One region of the Verrucosispora sp. WMMD1129 genome, then DNA from elsewhere that is predicted to be linked to it. Evidence: riboswitches for the same ligand, from Rfam matches in the RefSeq annotation. Region 1 holds a riboswitch; each other region holds the start of a gene.
The links. Region 1 has a riboswitch for cobalamin ahead of metE (5-methyltetrahydropteroyltriglutamate--homocysteine S-methyltransferase). Riboswitches for the same ligand answer to the same signal wherever they lie in the genome.
Positions count from the first base shown of each region.

Region 2: linked by a shared signal. The riboswitch ahead of O7624_RS02455 (ribonucleoside-diphosphate reductase subunit alpha) and the one ahead of metE (5-methyltetrahydropteroyltriglutamate--homocysteine S-methyltransferase) in region 1 are both predicted to bind cobalamin.
Region 3: linked by a shared signal. The riboswitch ahead of O7624_RS21820 (prenyltransferase/squalene oxidase repeat-containing protein) and the one ahead of metE (5-methyltetrahydropteroyltriglutamate--homocysteine S-methyltransferase) in region 1 are both predicted to bind cobalamin.

Region 1 covers NZ_CP120741.1:884,334-889,949, reverse strand. The annotation lists gene O7624_RS04085 (TetR/AcrR family transcriptional regulator) at 1-245, opposite strand, end outside; gene O7624_RS04080 (hypothetical protein) at 505-1,065, shown strand; gene O7624_RS04075 (NAD(P)/FAD-dependent oxidoreductase) at 1,067-2,488, shown strand; gene O7624_RS04070 (EthD family reductase) at 2,601-2,906, shown strand; cobalamin riboswitch at 3,029-3,240, shown strand; gene metE (5-methyltetrahydropteroyltriglutamate--homocysteine S-methyltransferase) at 3,353-5,590, shown strand.
Region 2 covers NZ_CP120741.1:535,924-541,539, forward strand. The annotation lists gene O7624_RS02450 (ribonucleotide-diphosphate reductase subunit beta) at 1-347, opposite strand, end outside; gene O7624_RS02455 (ribonucleoside-diphosphate reductase subunit alpha) at 383-2,710, opposite strand; cobalamin riboswitch at 2,898-3,103, opposite strand; gene O7624_RS02460 (hypothetical protein) at 3,336-3,578, opposite strand; gene O7624_RS02465 (helix-turn-helix domain-containing protein) at 3,724-4,731, opposite strand; gene O7624_RS02470 (hypothetical protein) at 4,985-5,272, shown strand; gene O7624_RS02475 (hypothetical protein) at 5,384-5,616, shown strand, end outside.
Region 3 covers NZ_CP120741.1:4,683,358-4,688,973, reverse strand. The annotation lists gene O7624_RS21835 (hypothetical protein) at 1-433, opposite strand, end outside; gene O7624_RS21830 (prenyltransferase/squalene oxidase repeat-containing protein) at 457-1,914, opposite strand; cobalamin riboswitch at 2,045-2,161, opposite strand; gene O7624_RS21825 (hypothetical protein) at 2,261-2,755, opposite strand; gene O7624_RS21820 (prenyltransferase/squalene oxidase repeat-containing protein) at 2,786-3,829, opposite strand; cobalamin riboswitch at 3,927-4,091, opposite strand; cobalamin riboswitch at 4,285-4,483, shown strand; gene O7624_RS21815 (acyl-CoA thioesterase) at 4,604-5,116, shown strand; gene O7624_RS21810 (LysE family transporter) at 5,147-5,338, shown strand; gene O7624_RS21805 (FAD-dependent oxidoreductase) at 5,355-5,616, opposite strand, start outside.

The sequences.
Region 1 (5,616 bases):
TCGTTGGCGATGGCCGCGTCGACCGTGCCGCGCTCCATCTCATGGACTTCGCGTAGGTAGGCGAGAATGAGGTCGTCTTTGCTCGGGAAGTGCCGGTAGAAGGTCGCCCGGGTCACCTTCGCCTCGGCGATGATCCGGTCGACACCGACGGAGTGGATGCCCTCCGAGTAGAAGATCCTGGTTGCCGTGGCGAGCAGCCGGAGGCGCGCCTCGGAGGGCCGATTGTCGGGTTTGCCACGTGTCATGCCCTCAACCTTAGCGAACAGAACGTTCGGTCTGAGGGAAGCGAGCGACCTCAGGGGCCAACAGCGCCACGTCGATGACGACGCGTGGCCCGATGCGGCGACGAAGGGGGCGGGCCTCCGGCGAGAGCCGTGGCGCGCGGTGGTCGCGCGATACCGAGGTGGCGGATAGAACGTTCGGTCTTGACGGTGCCGGCCGCCCCTGGCATGCTTATAGAGACAGAACGTTCGGTCTACCACCTCTCCGTTGAAAGGGTCACCCGTGACCACCATTGCTGCTTCGCCCGGTATCTCCGAGGCTGCCTCCGCGCTGCGGCGGCTGTACTTCATCCGCTTCGCGTTCGCCATCGTGTGGGCCGGGGTGACGATCGCCACCGCCAAGGAGATCGGTCCGCTCGCGGTGGCGCTGTTCGTGCTCTATCCGTTGTTCGACGTCGGTGCCGCCAGCTACGACCTTCGTTCGTCAAGGGCCACCGGCTCGCCGGCCCTGCTCTATGTGAACATCGCGGTGAGCCTCGTCGCGGCGGTAGGAGTGGGCGTCGCCGGGGCGTCCGGCGTTCCCGCGGTCCTGCGGGTCTGGGGTGCCTGGGCGATCGTCGCCGGTCTGGTCCAGTTGATCGTAGGTGTCACCCGTCGGCGGATGGGCGGCCAGTGGCCAATGATCATCAGCGGCGGCATCTCGGTGCTGGCTGGTGGCTCCTTCATCGTCGCAGCCGCCGCGGATCACCCGTCGCTGATCAACGCGGCTGGCTACGCCATTCCCGGCGCCGTCTTCTTCCTGATCGCGGCCGTCCGTCTCGGCCGTGCCGCGAAGGGAAACTGACATGACCTCACTTGAGTACGACGTCGTCGTGATCGGTGCCGGTCCGGTCGGGGAGAACGTTGCCGACCGGGTCGTGCGGGGCGGGCTGACCGCCGCCATCGTCGAGCGGGAACTGGTCGGTGGGGAGTGCTCGTACTGGGCGTGTATGCCCACCAAGGCGTTGCTGCGCAGCGCGTCCGCGTTGCGGGCGGCTCGCCAACTGCCGGGTGCTCGGGAGGCTGTGACGGGCAACCTGGATGCGGCTGCGGTGCTCGGCCGGCGCGACTCCTTCGCATCCCATTGGCGGGACGACGGGCAGGTTTCCTGGCTGGAGTCGGCCGGTATCGCCCTGCACCGTGGCCAGGGGCGGATCGCTTCCGCCCGCGTTGTCGAGGTGACCGGCGTGGACGGTGTCACGACCAGGCTGACCGCGCGGCATGCGGTGGTCGTCGCGACCGGCAGCAGCGCGCTGTTGCCGGACATTCCGGGTCTGCGCGCGGCGGCGCCGTGGTCCAGCCGCGAGGCTGCCTCGGCCGGGTCGGTTCCCCGTCGGCTCGCCATCATCGGTGGCGGCGTGGTGGCGACCGAGATGGCGACCGCCTTCGCCGCTCTGGGGTCGTCGGTGGAGGTGCTTGCCCGTGACGGTGTGCTGCCGTCGGCGGAGCCGTTCGCCAGCGAGTTGGTCACGGAGTCGTTGCGCGAGGCCGGTGTGTCGGTACGCCTCGGCGTGGAGGCCGCTTCCGTAAACCGCGACGACCGCGGAATCGTCCACATCGCAACTGTCGACGGCGAGCGGGTCGAGGCGGACGAGGTGCTGGTGGCGATCGGCCGGACGCCCAACACTCAGGACATCGGCCTCGACCGCGTGGGACTGGTGCCGGGTGCCTGGCTGGCGGTCGACGACACGCTGCGTGTGGTCGGCGGAGGCGGGTGGCTGTATGCCGCGGGTGATGTGAACCGGCGGGTGCTGCTGACCCATCAGGGCAAGTATCAGGCGCGCGCGGTGGGCGACGCGATCGTGGCCCGGGCGAAGGGGGAGAAGGTCGAGGACGGCAGGTGGGGGCGGCACGCCGCGACCGCCGATGAGCGTGCGGTGCCGCAGGTGGTGTTCAGCGACCCGGAGATCGCGTCGGTGGGGCTGACCGCGGCTGCGGCCGAGACGGCCGGACTGCGGATTCGGGTCGTGGACTACGACCTGGGAACCGTCGCCGGAGCCAGCCTGCAGGCCGACGGCTACAAGGGACATGCCCGCATGGTCGTCGACGAGGACCGAAAGGTGGTCGTCGGCTTCACCCTCGCCGGTCCGGACGTCGCGGAACTGATCCACGCTGCGACGATCGCCATCGTCGGAGAGGTCCCGCTGGACCGACTGTGGCACGCGGTGCCGGCGTACCCGACGGTCAGCGAGGTCTGGTTGCGACTGCTGGAGACGTACGGCCGCTGACGGGGAGCCGAGCGCTCCTCCGTAGCGGTACACGCCGGATCGAAGCGGCTCGGGTATCGCCAACGCGAGCCCGAGCCGTTGCCCCCAGAACGAACGACAAATGGAGGCTTCCATGTCCACCAAGATCACTTTCATCATCGACAACCCAGCGGACCCCGACGACTTCGAGCGTGCCTACTCGGACGTGCAGGCGACCGCGGCGAAGCTGCCGAAGCTGCGACGACTTGAGTCTGCGAAGGTGTGGCCGAAGGAGGACGGGACCGCTACCCCCGCCTACCGGACCCTCGACCTCTACTTCGACAGCTACGAAGACGCCTCCGACGCAGTCACGACGCCCGCTGCCGCTGACGTCCTCGGCACGCTCGTGGGGACGCAGGTCGCGTTCAAGGGGTTGTTCTCGGAGATTGAGCAGTCCTGACGAGCGGGCCGGGTGAGGCCATGCGGAGAGCTTCCAGACCGCACGGTCCAGTGCGTGGTGCGTGCGGTCGTCCCGTAGTCCCGTAGGTCGGGCACTACGGGCCCAGCCGGCGGCGTGGCCCGTACGATGGCGGTGGTGCTGGTTCGTCCCGTCCGGGTGGGTGGGGCGTCGTAAGAGGGAACCCGGTGTGAATCCGGGACTGCCCCGCAGCGGTGAGTGGGAACGACCGCCGTCAACAAAGCACTGGACCGTGAGGTCTGGGAAGCGACGGCCAGTAGGCGACCTGGTGTCATGCCCGCGAGTCCGAAGACCTGCCAGTGCTGCGCACGCCGCCGGTGTGCGCCGCCGGCGGCCGCTCGGGAGGGCCAGGGCGGAAGCCGGTACCCGAGGTGTACCCGTCTTCCCCTTCCGTGTCCGCCGGACACTTCGAGGGAAGGACCCCCTTGGTGAGTACCGCATTCGGGCAGAGCACCGTGCTCGGCTATCCACGCATCGGCGTCAACCGTGAGCTGAAGAAGGCTGTCGAGGCGTACTGGGCCGGCACCATCGACGCCGAGGCGCTGGCCAACACCGCTGCCGGTCTCCGAGCGCAGGTGTGGCGGACGCTGCGCGATGCCCGTCTCGACGCGATCCCGTCGAACACCTTCTCCTACTACGACCAGATGCTCGACACAGCCGTCGCTGTCGGCGCGGTCCCGAACCGGTTCGCCCGGCTGGGTCTGTCCGCGCTGGACACCTACTTCGCCATGGCCCGCGGCGTCGACGCCGAGCCGGCGCTGGAGCTGACGAAGTGGTTCGACACCAACTACCACTACCTGGTGCCGGAGATCGCCCCGGACACCGTCTTCACGGCCAACCCGGCGAAGGCGCTGGACGAGTACGCCGAGGCCCGCAACCTGGGTGTCACCACCCGACCGGTGTTCGTCGGCCCGGCCACGTTCCTGCTGCTGGCCAAGGGAGACGATCCGTTCGCCCGGCTCGACGACCTGGTCCGGACGTACGCCCGGATTCTCGCCACCCTGGCGGACGCGGGTGTCGGCTGGGTGCAGCTGGACGAACCCGCCTACGCCGCCGACCGCAGCCCCGCCGAGATCGATGCCCTCCGTCGCGCCTACACCCGACTCGGTGAACTCGCACACCGACCGCGGATCTTCGTGGCGACCTACTTCGGTGACCTTGGGGACGCGCTTCCGGCCCTGCTGGACACCCCGGTCGAAGCCGTCGGCGTGGACCTGGTCGCCGGACCGGGCAACCTGCACCGGCTCGCCGCCGCCGGCCCGCTGGGCGGCAAGACCATCGTCGCCGGCCTGGTCGACGGCCGCAACATCTGGCGTACCGACCTGCGGGCCGCCGTGACGGCCGGCGCGACGGTCGCCGGGCTCGCCGATCACGTCGCCGTCTCCTCGTCCTGCTCGCTGCTGCACGTGCCGGTCGACGTGTCCGCGGAGACGCACCTCGACCCCCGGTTGTCCGCGCGGTTGGCGTTCGCCCGGCAGAAGGTCGACGAGATCGTCGTGCTCGGCCGTGCGCTGCGCGACGGCACCACCGCGCTACCGGCGCCACTGCCGCCCACCCCGGCGGCCTGGCGTCACGACGACGTCCGCGGCCGCCTGGCCGCGCTGCGTCCCACCGACCGGCAGCGCGGTGAATACCGCAACCGGGCCGCCCGCCAGCAGGAACGACTGGGCCTGCCGGAGCTGCCGACCACCACGATCGGGTCGTTCCCGCAGACCGCCGAACTGCGCAGGGCCCGCGCCGCGCACCGGGCCGGCAGCCTTGACGACGCCGGCTACGTGGCGCGGATGCGCGCGGAGGTGGCGCAGGTCATCCGGTTGCAGGAACAGCTGGGTCTGGACGTGCTCGTGCACGGGGAACCGGAACGCAACGACATGGTGCAGTACTTCGGCGAGCAGCTCGACGGTTTCGCCGCCACGCAGCACGGCTGGGTGCAGTCGTACGGCTCCCGCTGCGTACGCCCACCGATCATCTACGGTGACGTGTCCCGCAAGGCACCGATGACCGTCGAGTGGTCCACCTACGCGCAGTCGCTCACCAGCAAACCGGTCAAGGGCATGCTCACCGGCCCGGTCACCATCCTGGCCTGGTCGTTCGTCCGTACCGACCAGCCCCTCGCGGACACCGCCGACCAGGTCGCGCTGGCGCTGCGCGACGAGTGCCGCGACCTGGAGTCCGCCGGCATCCGGGTCATCCAGGTCGACGAACCGGCACTACGCGAGACGCTGCCGCTGCGCAAGGCCAACCAGAAGGCGTACCTGGACTGGGCCGTCGGAGCGTTTCGGCTGACCACCGGCGGCGTCGCCGACGACACCCAGATCCACACCCACCTGTGCTACTCGGAGTTCGGCGAGGTGATCCACGCCATCGACGCCCTCGACGCCGACGTCACAAGCATCGAGGCATCGCGGTCCAACATGGAGGTGCTCGACGATCTGGCCGCGATCGGCTACGGCCGGGGTGTCGGACCCGGGGTGTGGGACATCCATTCCCCCCGGGTGCCGCCGCGCGACGAGGTGATCGAGGCACTGCGCCGGGCGGTCGCGGCCGTGCCGGCCCGCCGGTTGTGGGTCAATCCGGACTGCGGCCTCAAGACGCGCGGCTATCCGGAGGTCGAGGCGTCCCTGCGGCACCTGGTCGCCGCCGCCGCCGAGGTGCGCGGGGGCTGACCGCACCGGGCCGGGCGGTACCGACC
Region 2 (5,616 bases), 350 kb from region 1:
TCGTCCGGCACGTAGGTGTCCAGGAGGTTCAGGTAGAACTGGACGTGCACCGCCTCCTCGAACAGCTGCCGGGACAGGTAGAGCCGTCCCTCCGGCGAGTTGACGTGCTGGTAGAGGTTGAGCACGAGGTTGTTGGCCACGATGGTGTCGCCGGTGGCGAAGAACGCGACAAGCCGGGACACCAGGTGCTGCTCCGCCGGGGACAGCTTGGCCAGGTCCGTGAGGTCGGAGTGCAGGTCGACCTCCTCGACGGTCCAGGTGTTCTTGATGGCGTCCTTGAACCTGTCGAAGAACTGCGGGTAGCGCATGGGCCGCAGGGTCAGGTCCATGCCGGGGTCGAGCAGCATCTGCCGCTGGCCGGTGTCGGGTTCGGAAACAGTTGTCACTGGCACGCCTCGCAGCTCTCGGGGTTTTCCAGGGAGCAGGCCAACGCCTCGTCGTCGCTGACCGCGACGATCGGCTTGACCGCCGGGGTGACGGCGACGGTGGCCTGCTGGATCCGGGTCGCCGGACGCGACCGCAGGTAGTAGGTGGTCTTCAGCCCGGCCTTCCAGGCGTACAGGTACATCGAGGAGAGCTTGCCGATGGTCGGCGCGCTCAGGAACAGGTTCAGCGACTGCGACTGGTCGATGAACGGGGCGCGGGCGGCGGCCAGGTCGACGAGCGCCCGCTGCGGCAGCTCCCACGCGGTACGGAACAGCTCCCGCACCTCCTCGGGCAGCTCGGCGATGCCCTGCACCGACCCCTCGGCCCGCTTGATCTGCTCCCGGATCGGCGCGGTCCACAGCCCGCGCGCCTTCAACTCCCGCACAAGGTACGTGTTGATCTGGAGGAACTCGCCGGACATCGTCTCCCGCTTGAACAGGTTGGACACCTGCGGCTCGATGCACTCGTAGCACCCGGCGATCGAGGCGATCGTGGCGGTCGGCGCGATCGCCACCAGCAGCGAGTTGCGCAGGCCGTGGCGGGCGATCTGCTCCCGCAGCGCGGTCCACCGCGACGCCTGCGTCACCTCCGCGCCCCACAGGTCGGGATGCAACTCACCCTTCGCGGCGCGGGTTTCGGCGTACGCGGGGTGTGGGCCGAACCGCTCGGCGAGCCCGGCCGACGTCTCCAGCGCGGTCAGGAAGATCTCCTCCTGGACCCGGGTCGACAACTCCCGGGCCGGAGCCGAGTCGAACGGCAGACGCAGGGTGAACAAGGCGTCCTGTAGCCCCATCAGGCCGAGCCCGACCGGACGCCAGCGCGGGTTCGACACCGCCGTCTGCTCGGCCGGGTAATAGTTGATGTCGATCACCCGGTCGAGGAACACCACAGCCGTGCGTACCGTGGCGCGCAGCTTCTCCCAGTCGACACCGTCGGCGGTGACGTGCGCGCCCAGGTTGACCGACCCGAGGTTGCACACGGCCGTCTCGGTGTCGCTGTTGACCTCCAGGATCTCCGTGCACAGGTTCGACAGGTGGATCGTGTTGCCGGGCGCACCGGTCTGGTTGGACAGCCGGTTCGCCGCGTCCTTGAACGTCATCCACCCGTTGCCGGTCTGCGCGAGCGTACGCATCATCCGGCCGTAGAGATCGCGGGCCTTGACCGTCCGGACGGCCTTCTTCTCCGCCGCCCGGTACGCCTCGTCGAACGCCTCGCCGAACAGGTCCGGCAGCTCGGGCGCGTCCGACGGGTCGATAAGCGACCAGTCGCCGTCCGCCTCGACCCGGCGCATGAACTCGTCCGGGATCCAGTTGGCCAGGTTCAGGTTGTGGGTACGCCGGGACTCCTCCCCGGTGTTGTCCCGCAGTTCCAGGAACTCCTCGATGTCCGGGTGCCACGGCTCCAGGTACACGCAGGCCGCGCCCTTGCGCCGGCCACCCTGGTTGACCGCCGCCACCCCCGCGTCGAGCGTCTTCAGGAACGGCACGATGCCGTTGGAGCGGCCGTTGGTGCCCCGGATCAACGCGCCCCGGCCCCGCACCCGCGACCAGGAGATGCCGATGCCGCCGGAGAACTTCGACAGCTTCGCCACCTGGTGGTAACGCTCGTAGATCGAGTCGAGTTCGTCGCGCGGGGAGTCGACAAGAAAACACGACGACATCTGGGTGTGCCGGGTCCCCGAGTTGAACAGCGTCGGTGAACTCGGCAGGTAGGCCAGGCTCGACATCAGCCGGTAGAACCCGATCGCCTCGCCGGGCGTCTGCGACAGCCCGCAGGCCACCCGCAGCAGCCAGTACTGCGGCGTCTCCACCACCAGGCGGGTCTGCGGATGCCGCAGCAGGTAGCGGTCCGCGACGGTACGCAGTCCGAAGTACTCGAACCGCAGGTCACCGTCCGGGTCGACCGCGTCGTCCAGCTTGCGCGCGTTACGGGCCACGAACTCCGCGGTCGCGTCCCCGATCAGCCCCAGGCCGTGCGCGTACCGGATCGATTGGCTGAAGCTGGCCACCTGCTGCCCACGGACCTCCTTGTCCACGTACGCGGCCAGCAGCCGCGCCGCCAGCTTCGAGTACTGCGGCTCCGTACCGATCAGCTCGGCGGCCGTCTGGATGGACAGCTTGTCCAGCTCGGCGGTGGTGGCACCGTCGTACAGGCCGCTGATGGTCTTGGTGGCCACCCGCAGCGGATCGACCTCGTCGAGGTCGGTCACCCACCGCTCCACCGCCCGGACGATCTTGTTGACGTCCACCGGTTCCGTGGCGCCGTCGCGTTTGCGGACCTGCATCACCTGCCGGCGCTGCTCCGACACACCTGCGTCGGAGGCCGGCGCCTCCCGCACGACCGTCACGTCTCTCTCCTCGCGCCGTCTGCTCAGGGCCTCGGACACGCGGGAGGACGCCACGGAATCCGCGCAGGCGGCACGGCCCGTTCATGGCGTCGGCCGTCCCACGCGGCCTGCGGCCGCCGCCCACGAGTGCGGGCGGCGTGCTGGCAGGTCTTCGGACTCGTGGGCGTGCTTACGCGCTCCTACTGGCCGTCGCTTCCCAGGCCGGAGCCCAGTGCTTCGTGACGGCTGTCGTTCCCACTCACCGCTGCGGGGCAGCCCCGGATTCACACCGGGTTCCCTCTTGCCTCGGCCGCCCCGGATGGGCGCCGAACCAGCTACGAGTGACACCATATATGGGTGGCCCACGAACGCAAGACACCAGATGGTGTGTCGGCGTGTCCTGCAACGTGGGTCACATCCTGCTACGCCGGTCCGTGCTTGACCGGTCGCAGGCCGGCCAGCGTACGAAAAGGACGGCGGATGCGACGGGATGCTGATCGTCGGTCACGCCCCGGCGTGGCTACCCGTCCCGCAGGTGCACCGCAGCCACGCGAGGAACCGGGTCGTCAGCTCGCCGGGATCCTCACGCGGCAGGTCGTCCAACGCCGCCGTCAACAAGGCACCCGCGTACATCGACAGGCCCACCCGGTCCCGGCCGTACGCCTCGGCGGCCGTCGCATGCCGGCCACCGGGTGTTGCGCCGGGCCTGGTCGAGCAGGCGTTGCCGGGCGGCCTTCTGCTCGACAGCCTCCCGCCACTGCCCGCCGTCCGCCAGCGGTATCGGCCGCCGCCGCAGCCACCACCAGAACCTGCGCCACCTGCTCACGCCATCACCTCCACCGAAGTTCGGGACGGGGGCGGCGGTACGTGGGGGCGCACCGCCACCACCCACAAGAATCGTGCGATGGCGGTGGGTGCTCAGGGCAGGTGCGAGGCGTCCGGCGCCCTGTCCGGGACGGTTGACGGACAGCTCAGCCGGTGGCGACCGCGAGTGCCTGCCGATATTCCTGCGTCCATGCGGCTTCCCGCTGGTCAGGCGGCAACCCGGCCAACCCGGCCCGCAGGTTGTCGATGCCGGCCGACGTGTCGCCGAGCGCCAGATAGGCCAGCCCGAGACCCATCCTGCTGAACGTGGGCGTCAGCCAGTAGGCCAGGACCGGCGCCTGCTCACGCTCGGCCGCCTCGGTGAGGTCGCTCGCCTCCCCGAGGAGCCCTACCGCTGAGTTCCGGTCGCCGAGTAGCGCAAACCCATGGGCGGCCTGGACCGCGTCGCCGACGCGTTGCAGCGCCGTCGCCCCGGGTGTGTGGTACGCGGTGAGGAAATGGCGCACGATGCCGCGCGGGTTGCCTCGCTGCCGCTCCAGGTAGCCTCGGAAGTTCTCCACCTGCGCCGCGAGCGGGCCACTGTCAACGGCGTCGGCCTGCCTGGCGGCCTCGATCAGCACCTGTATCGCCTCACCGTCGTTGCGGGCTTCCGCGTGCAACCAGCCGACGAACTGCGTCCACTCCGCCACCACCTCGTGCAGTTGGCCGGCGTACGGCCCGGCAGCCCGCTCGGCGAGTTGCTGCATGGTGGACCACTGCGCCACCATCGCCGGCAGTGTCACCGGAGCCGGCAGGACGTCGTCGAGGCGGCGTTGCGCGGCCAGCACCTCGGCGAGCAGCCGCACCGCAGCGGCGTCGAGGCGGGTCGGTTCGGCGAGCACGTACGCCAGGCGGTCATCGTCGTCGGGGGTGGTCACGGTCGGCGCATCGACGACCATCGCGGCCAGCGTCCCGCCGGCCTGCAGGGTGTCGTCAAGGTGCGCGGCGAGTTCTCGGGACGGTCGGGTCCGGCCCGTCTCGAGGTCGTGCACGTAACTCTTCCCGACGTACGCGAGGCGGGCCAGATCACGCAGTGACAGGCCACGGACACGTCGAAGTCGGGCAAGCTCAGCGGGAAACCGTGGGTCAACGATGGTGCGCGCACTCGGCGGCATGACGAAGCTCCCGGGTGAAGGACTGGGCGACGATCTGCTGGCCTCCCACCAGCGAGCCGCCACAATCGACGGTACCCGGCTCCGACACGCAGCGGCCGGATCCGCCGGCCGAGCCGGGCACGTGTCGGCGAGATGGCGAATCGCGCGGACCTGTCGAATTCAGTCAGCGAAGGCGGGATGGCTACGCGTCTTCGTCACCGTCCTGAAACCCAACCGAGGTGGCAGGTCGACGCCGCGCTGTAATCGTCAGAGCATGGTCGCTCGAACGCGCGCGAGGACACGGCGGATCGTCGCCACCCTGGCCGCCACACTGCTCGTGCTGACCGCGCTGACCGCCTGCACGCCAGAGATCAAGGGCATCACCGGCCTCACCGTGGATGCTGACGGCCGACCGCTCGCCGCGCTGGCCTGGTGCGCGGACAAGCCGCCGGACGTGATTGTCCTTGCCACCGAACGCGCGGTCTCGCCCACCCCGTCCGGCGCTCCGGAACCATCCGCGAATTGGCCGAGCTGGCCGGCCTGCAACCAGGATCAGCCATGATCACCGCAATCGTGAACAACGACGAGGTACCGAAGTACGTCTCCCTCGACGAGTTCGCACGCCTCGGCAGGGCCGAGTGCTGACCTCGCTCGGTTCTGCCATCCTGGCCGGGTGAAGCCCAACCTGGAGAGAATCCCGGGGAAGCAGGACCGACTCGCGGAGGAGATCCTCGCCCGCGCGCCGCGACGCATCGAGCAGAGCTTCGTAGGCTCCCTCGACCCCACCAACGCGCTCGCCCTCGGCCGCTACGGTGCCCGCCTCGCCACCCTGGCATTGCGCCAGAACTCCGTCGATCTGCTACGCCGCTCAGTGCTGGCGACCGGCCTCGCCCGATGTCTGGCGTC
Region 3 (5,616 bases), 2.8 Mb from region 1:
CGCTGTCGGCGTTGCGGTTGAGTGAGAACGACCAGCCTTCGAAACTGCCCGATGGCGGCTTGCGGTTGAGCACACCCTTGTCGCTGTAGGTCCAGCTGCCCCCGTTGGGTGCGTGCCAGTACGACCAGTAGGCGCTGGCCGGTGGCGTGTCGACGCACTTCTCCGTTCTGGCCGAGGGTTTGCCCTCGATCCGGCAGATGAACCCCTCGCCCCAGCGCAGCGTGCCGGCGATCTGGAAGCCGGCGGCCTTCAATGCCGCCAGGCCGGTGGCCTGGTCGCCGGGGGCGCACCGGACGACGGTACCGCCGCCGAGTTCCTTGAAGTCCACCACCACCGTCACGCCGGCAGCGTCAGGGCAGTACCCGGCGCTGCCGGCGGCCGCTGCCGGAGACGGTCCGAGAAGGACACTGGCGGCGGCCACCACGATGGCGATGGCGAGGCGGGTCGCCCGGGTGCTCACGTGGCCCGCCGACGGCCGAGCAGCAGCAGCACTAGTCCCCCACCGAGCAGCAGCAGGGCGATGAGCACGTACCCGCCGATCGCCGCGCCGGTGGTTGGTAGCCGGCCCGATCCGCCGGCGGCGGGACTGGTGACGGAGGGAGCGGGAGTCGGCGCGGTGGTGGGCACGGAAGGCGTGCTGCTCGGGGAGGCGCTCGGTGTCGGGCTGCTGGTGAGCGAGGTGGTCGGCGTGGGCGACGCGGACGGCGACGGTGAGCCGGTCGGGCTGGATGAGGCGGTCGGCGTGGGTGGCACGGTGACCGATGGGGTGGGCTCGCCGGAGGGCGGTACGTCGAGGCCGATCCGGCTCAGCGGAACCTGGGCCAACCCGAGTAGCGCCTGGGCGGTGGCGCGGCGCCACTGGTCCCGGAAGGTGTCGGCGATGCCGTCGGCGACCGCCTCGGTCAACGCGTCGCTGGCGTAGGCGATGGCGCCGGCATCGGCCGCAGCGGCACCACCGTTGGCGGTGGTGAGCTGCAGCGCGGCCAGGGATTCGGCGGCCCGTGCCGCTTCGGCGTCGCGCCCGGCCGCGGCCAGGGCCTGCCCGGCCAGGCCGGTGCTGTTGGAGTTCGGGCCGCTGGTCGGGCCCGACCCGCCGAACGATCCGTCGGCGCGTTGCTGGGCCACCAGCCAGTCCGCGCCGCGCTGAGCGGCCTCGTCCGCACCTGCGGCGTCGGTCGCGAGCAGTGCCTGCACGGCCATGGCGGTGGAGTCGACGTCGAGGGTGGCGTTGGCCTGGGTGTCGCAGGACGGCGACGGCGCGCCGTCGGCGTCGGGATAGAGCCGGAAGCCGCCGGCCGTGCACTGCTGCCGGACGAGGAAGTTCACGGTTTCCTGCGGTGCGCCGCCGCTGCGGGCCAGACCCAGCACGGCGAAGGACTGATCGAAGGTGTTGCTGGGGTCCGGGCCGGTGGCCTCGGTGGTCCGGCTGGTGATTCGGCCGTGCTGGTGATCGGTGTCGGCCGCAGCGATCAGGGCCACGGTTTCGGCACGGAGGTCCCAGCCGCCGAAGTCGGTAGGATCGGCACCGGCAGCGGAGGCGACGTAGAGCAGTTTCGCGGTGGCACCGCCGTCGGTGAAACCCTCGATGCCCCAGTCGTCGTAGCTGTTGTAGGACCGGACGTGCGCGGCGATCTGCGCCGTCGCCGCCTGCCGAGTCGAGCTGGCCACTCCGGTGGCGGCGAGCGCGATCACACCATCGATACTCAACCCCCAGTCCTCGGGAGTGAACGGGCCGGGCAGGACGCCGTCGACGTACTCCCCGGCGAGCCAGGTCGCGGCGTCGCGAGCGGCGGCGGTGTGGGTCGGCGACGGCGCGGCGGCCACGCCGAAGGGGGTGGCCGCGACGATGGTGAGCGCTGTGGCGGTGGCGACGCCGAGACCGGCGGCGACGTGCCGGAGCGGGAACGTACGCATGAGGGGTGCCTTTCGCAGAGCGGTCGGTGAAAGCTCCGGAAGGCACCGGTGGGCGGCATCCGCTCGCGTGGCCGCGACGAGTTGCCGTACCTCGGTTACCCGGACTCCACCCTGTAGACCTCGACAGTGGAAGCCGCTCGTCCTGTACGGGGCATTCCGGCTCGCGAGACAGGTCTCGCTCACGGTTGCGGGTCAGCGTCGGCTCTACCGACTTCCCCCCGTACGGGACGTATTCAGTTGGGTACCCGGCGCGCCGGGTGTCGCCACCGTACCGCCCGGTCGCCTTTCGGCGCCAGGGTGGCGGACGACACCCGGCAGTCCACGGCCCGTGTCGGCTACACGCAGGTCAGGGTGCGCTGATGCTAGGTGCCGCGCCGGCGCCGAAGGACCATCCCTCGACCGTGCCAGGAGCCGGGTTGTAGCTGGTCGCCCCCAACGTGCTGTACGTCCAGGCGGCTCCGCTGCCCGAGGCGTGCCAGTACGACCAGTACGCGCTGGCCGGCGGCGTGTTGATGCAGGGTTCGGTCGCGGCGGTCGGCTTCCCGTTGATCCGGCAGACGAAGGCCAACCCCCACCGCTGCGTGCCGGTCACCGTGAAGCCGGCGCCCTGCAGGGCGGCCAGCCCCGTGGCCGGGTCACCGAGGGCGCACGCCACCTGCACGCCGCCGCCGAGTGAACCGTAGTCGACCACCACCGTGACCCCGGTCGTCCCGGTGCACGCCGCAGCCTGCGCGGCTCGGGGAGACGGTTCGACAGCGATCAACCCGACGGCGACGACAGCCGCCACCGCGATGCTCGCCAGCCACCGGCGGACAGGATCGTAGACCTGGGACATGAGCACTCCTTCTGGTGGGACGGAATCTGCGGCCGGTCAGCGGCAGGGCAGGGTGGGTGCGCCGGTGGTCGCGGTGACGGTGGAGAGCCGGGCGAATCCGGTGCCGGCCAGGCCGAGAACAGCCTGGGCGGTGGCGCGGGGGGCGGTGCCGGGATCGAAGACACCACCGTCGAAGTCGACAGCGCCCCGGTCGGCGACCGGGGCGGCACACCCGACCTGAAGATCGGCCAGGAACACGCGGGCCCGGAGCCAGGCCAGCGGCCGGCCGCCGTCGCGCAACGCCTGGGCCGCCAACCCGGTGCTGTTGGCGTTCGCGACCCCACCGGCGTTGGTGAACCCGCCGTCGGTGCGTTGCACCGAGACCAGCCAGCGCAGTCCCGCGGCGGCGTCAGCCGGGCGGCCCGCGGCCCGCAACGCCTGCACCGCGACGGCGGTGGCGTCCACGTCGGAGACACAGACCGGCTGCTCCGGCACCAGCGGAAAGCCGCCGTCCGGGCACCGGGTGCCGGCCAGCCAACCGGCGGCGACCGCCGGCGCGCCCTGCGCGGTCCGGTCCAGCGCGAGGATCGCGAAGGACTGACTGAACGCGTTGCTGAAGTCACCCCACGCCGACCGGTCGGTGAACCGGCCAGCCGGGTCCTGGAGCGACCGCAGCCGGGCAATGAGATCCACACCGCCGACGTCGGTCGGATCACCGCCGCGAACCGCGACGGCGAGAGCGAGCTTGGCGGTCGCGCCCGCGTACGCCTCGGTGGCACCGTCGCCGATGTACCCGTCGCGGACGTCCCGCCGGGTCACCCAGGCCAACGCCCGAGCGCCGAAGTCGTCGGCGACACCTGCGGCGGCGAACGCGAAGACCGCGTCCAGGGTCAACCCCTGGTCCGGGTACGCGACCCCGTCGAAGACGACCTCGAAACGTTCCCCGTCGACCAACTGTCGGGCCAACCATCCGGCGGCGGCATCCGTCCGGACGGCACCGGCCTGTGCGGGTGCGGCGATCGTGGATGTGCTGACAGTGAGGGCGGCGAGTATCCCGCAGAGCAGGGCGAGCAGGCGGTGCCGGCCCAGGCGAACGACCATCGGTTGGCGCCTTTCCGGCCCGGCGGTCGTCGAGACCCGGCCCGCCGTGATGCTGCGGCGGGCCGGCCTCCGACCCGTGGGCCACGACGGGTGGGGAGCAGAGACTCGCGAGTACGGCAGGTGATCGGGCTCGCCGCCAGGGATGCTCCCGGCGGCCTACCGTTGCGGGCCAGCGCCGGACTTCGACCGGACTTCCCCCGCACGCACACGCGGTTGTTCAGTTGTCGCGCCAGTCTCGTTCGCCGCACGGCCACTGTCAATCAGCGACCGTACGTGCACCATGGGTAGCCGCTTCGCGGCGTGGCCACGGTCTCGCTCTCGCTCTCGCTCCAGCACATCCCGCTCCCCCTGAACCGGCCACCGGCACAGGTGGACCGCCGAGGGAGACAGCTCACAGCGAGCACCAGGCCGCCCCGCTGAGCGGCCGGGTCGGGATAGGGTGACCGACGGCGCTGGTTCGCCCGGCCGTTGCTGGTGGGGCGTCGTAAGAGGGAACCCGGTGAAAGTCCGGGACTGCCCCGCAGCGGTGAGTGGGAACGACAGCCGTCACCACGCACTGGGCCGCAAGGCCCGGGAAGCGACGGCCAGTAGGAGACCGGCCGAGTCCGGTGGCGCCCACGAGTCCGAAGACCTGCCCGCGCTGCGTACACAAGGTGTGTGCGCTGCCGTCGACCTCGCGGGCGGGTCGGGCGGGTGACGCGCCGTGACGGCGTGTTCCTCGACGTGCGCGCTGGCGGGTCGGTGGCCTGCCTGCTTCCCGAGGACGGACGCCCCGTGCACGACACGACAACTCTCGCCGGCCGACCACCGGCTGCCTCCCACCTGACCCTGTCGCAGATCATGGACCAGCATCACACCAACCTGATGGGCACGGTCCACGGCGGCCGCATTCTCAACCTCATCGACTCCGTCGCCGGCGTGGTCGCCGCCCGGCACTCCGACGGCCCGGCCGTCACCGCCGCCATCGACGAGACCGCCTTCCTCCGCGCGGTCCGCGTCGGCGACGTCGTACACGTCGACGCCCGCATCACCTGGGCCGGACGCAGCTCCATGGAGGTCACCGTCAAGGTCACCGCCGACCGGTGGGACCGCGCCGTACCACCGACCGACGTGGCCACCGCCCACCTCGTCATGGTCGCCGTCGACGACAACGGCCACCCCCGCCCGGTGCCGCCGCTGCTACCCCAGACCGACGGCGACCGGCGCCGCTACCGCGAGGCACAGATCCGCCGCGAACACCGACTGACCCTGCGCCGTGCCCTGCTCGACGGCACCGAGGAGTCCTGAGATGCTCGGACTCTCCACGGCAGCCCTCGCGTGACCCCCACCGCACAACTGGCTCTGCTCGGCGCCGTTTTCATACAAGTGCAGGTCACCGTCGACATCGCCCTCGGCACGGGCGCCGGACGCCTCGCCCGACGGACAACTGACGGCCGCTGGTCACGGCGCGTCAACCAGGTCTGCGCCGTCGCGTTCGTCGCGCTCGGACTACGACTGGCCGCCGGCTGACCCCTTCGGCGTGGCCTTACAACTCCTTGCGGTGGTCCAGTCGGACGGCGCGCAGTACGACGTCGCTGACGTGGTGTGTGCTGATCGCTCCCGGGGGGCGCGACCGGGTTTCGTGCACGTCGATGCGCCAGTTACCCGAGGCCGTGATCTCGGCGGCGATCTCGTCGATGCCGACGTACGCCTGGGGGTCGTACATGCGGGTCTGCTCGGCGGGATCCGACGGCTGCTGGAGCGGCGTCAGGTCGTGGCCGACGACGAGCAGCGTCCCACCGACGGCC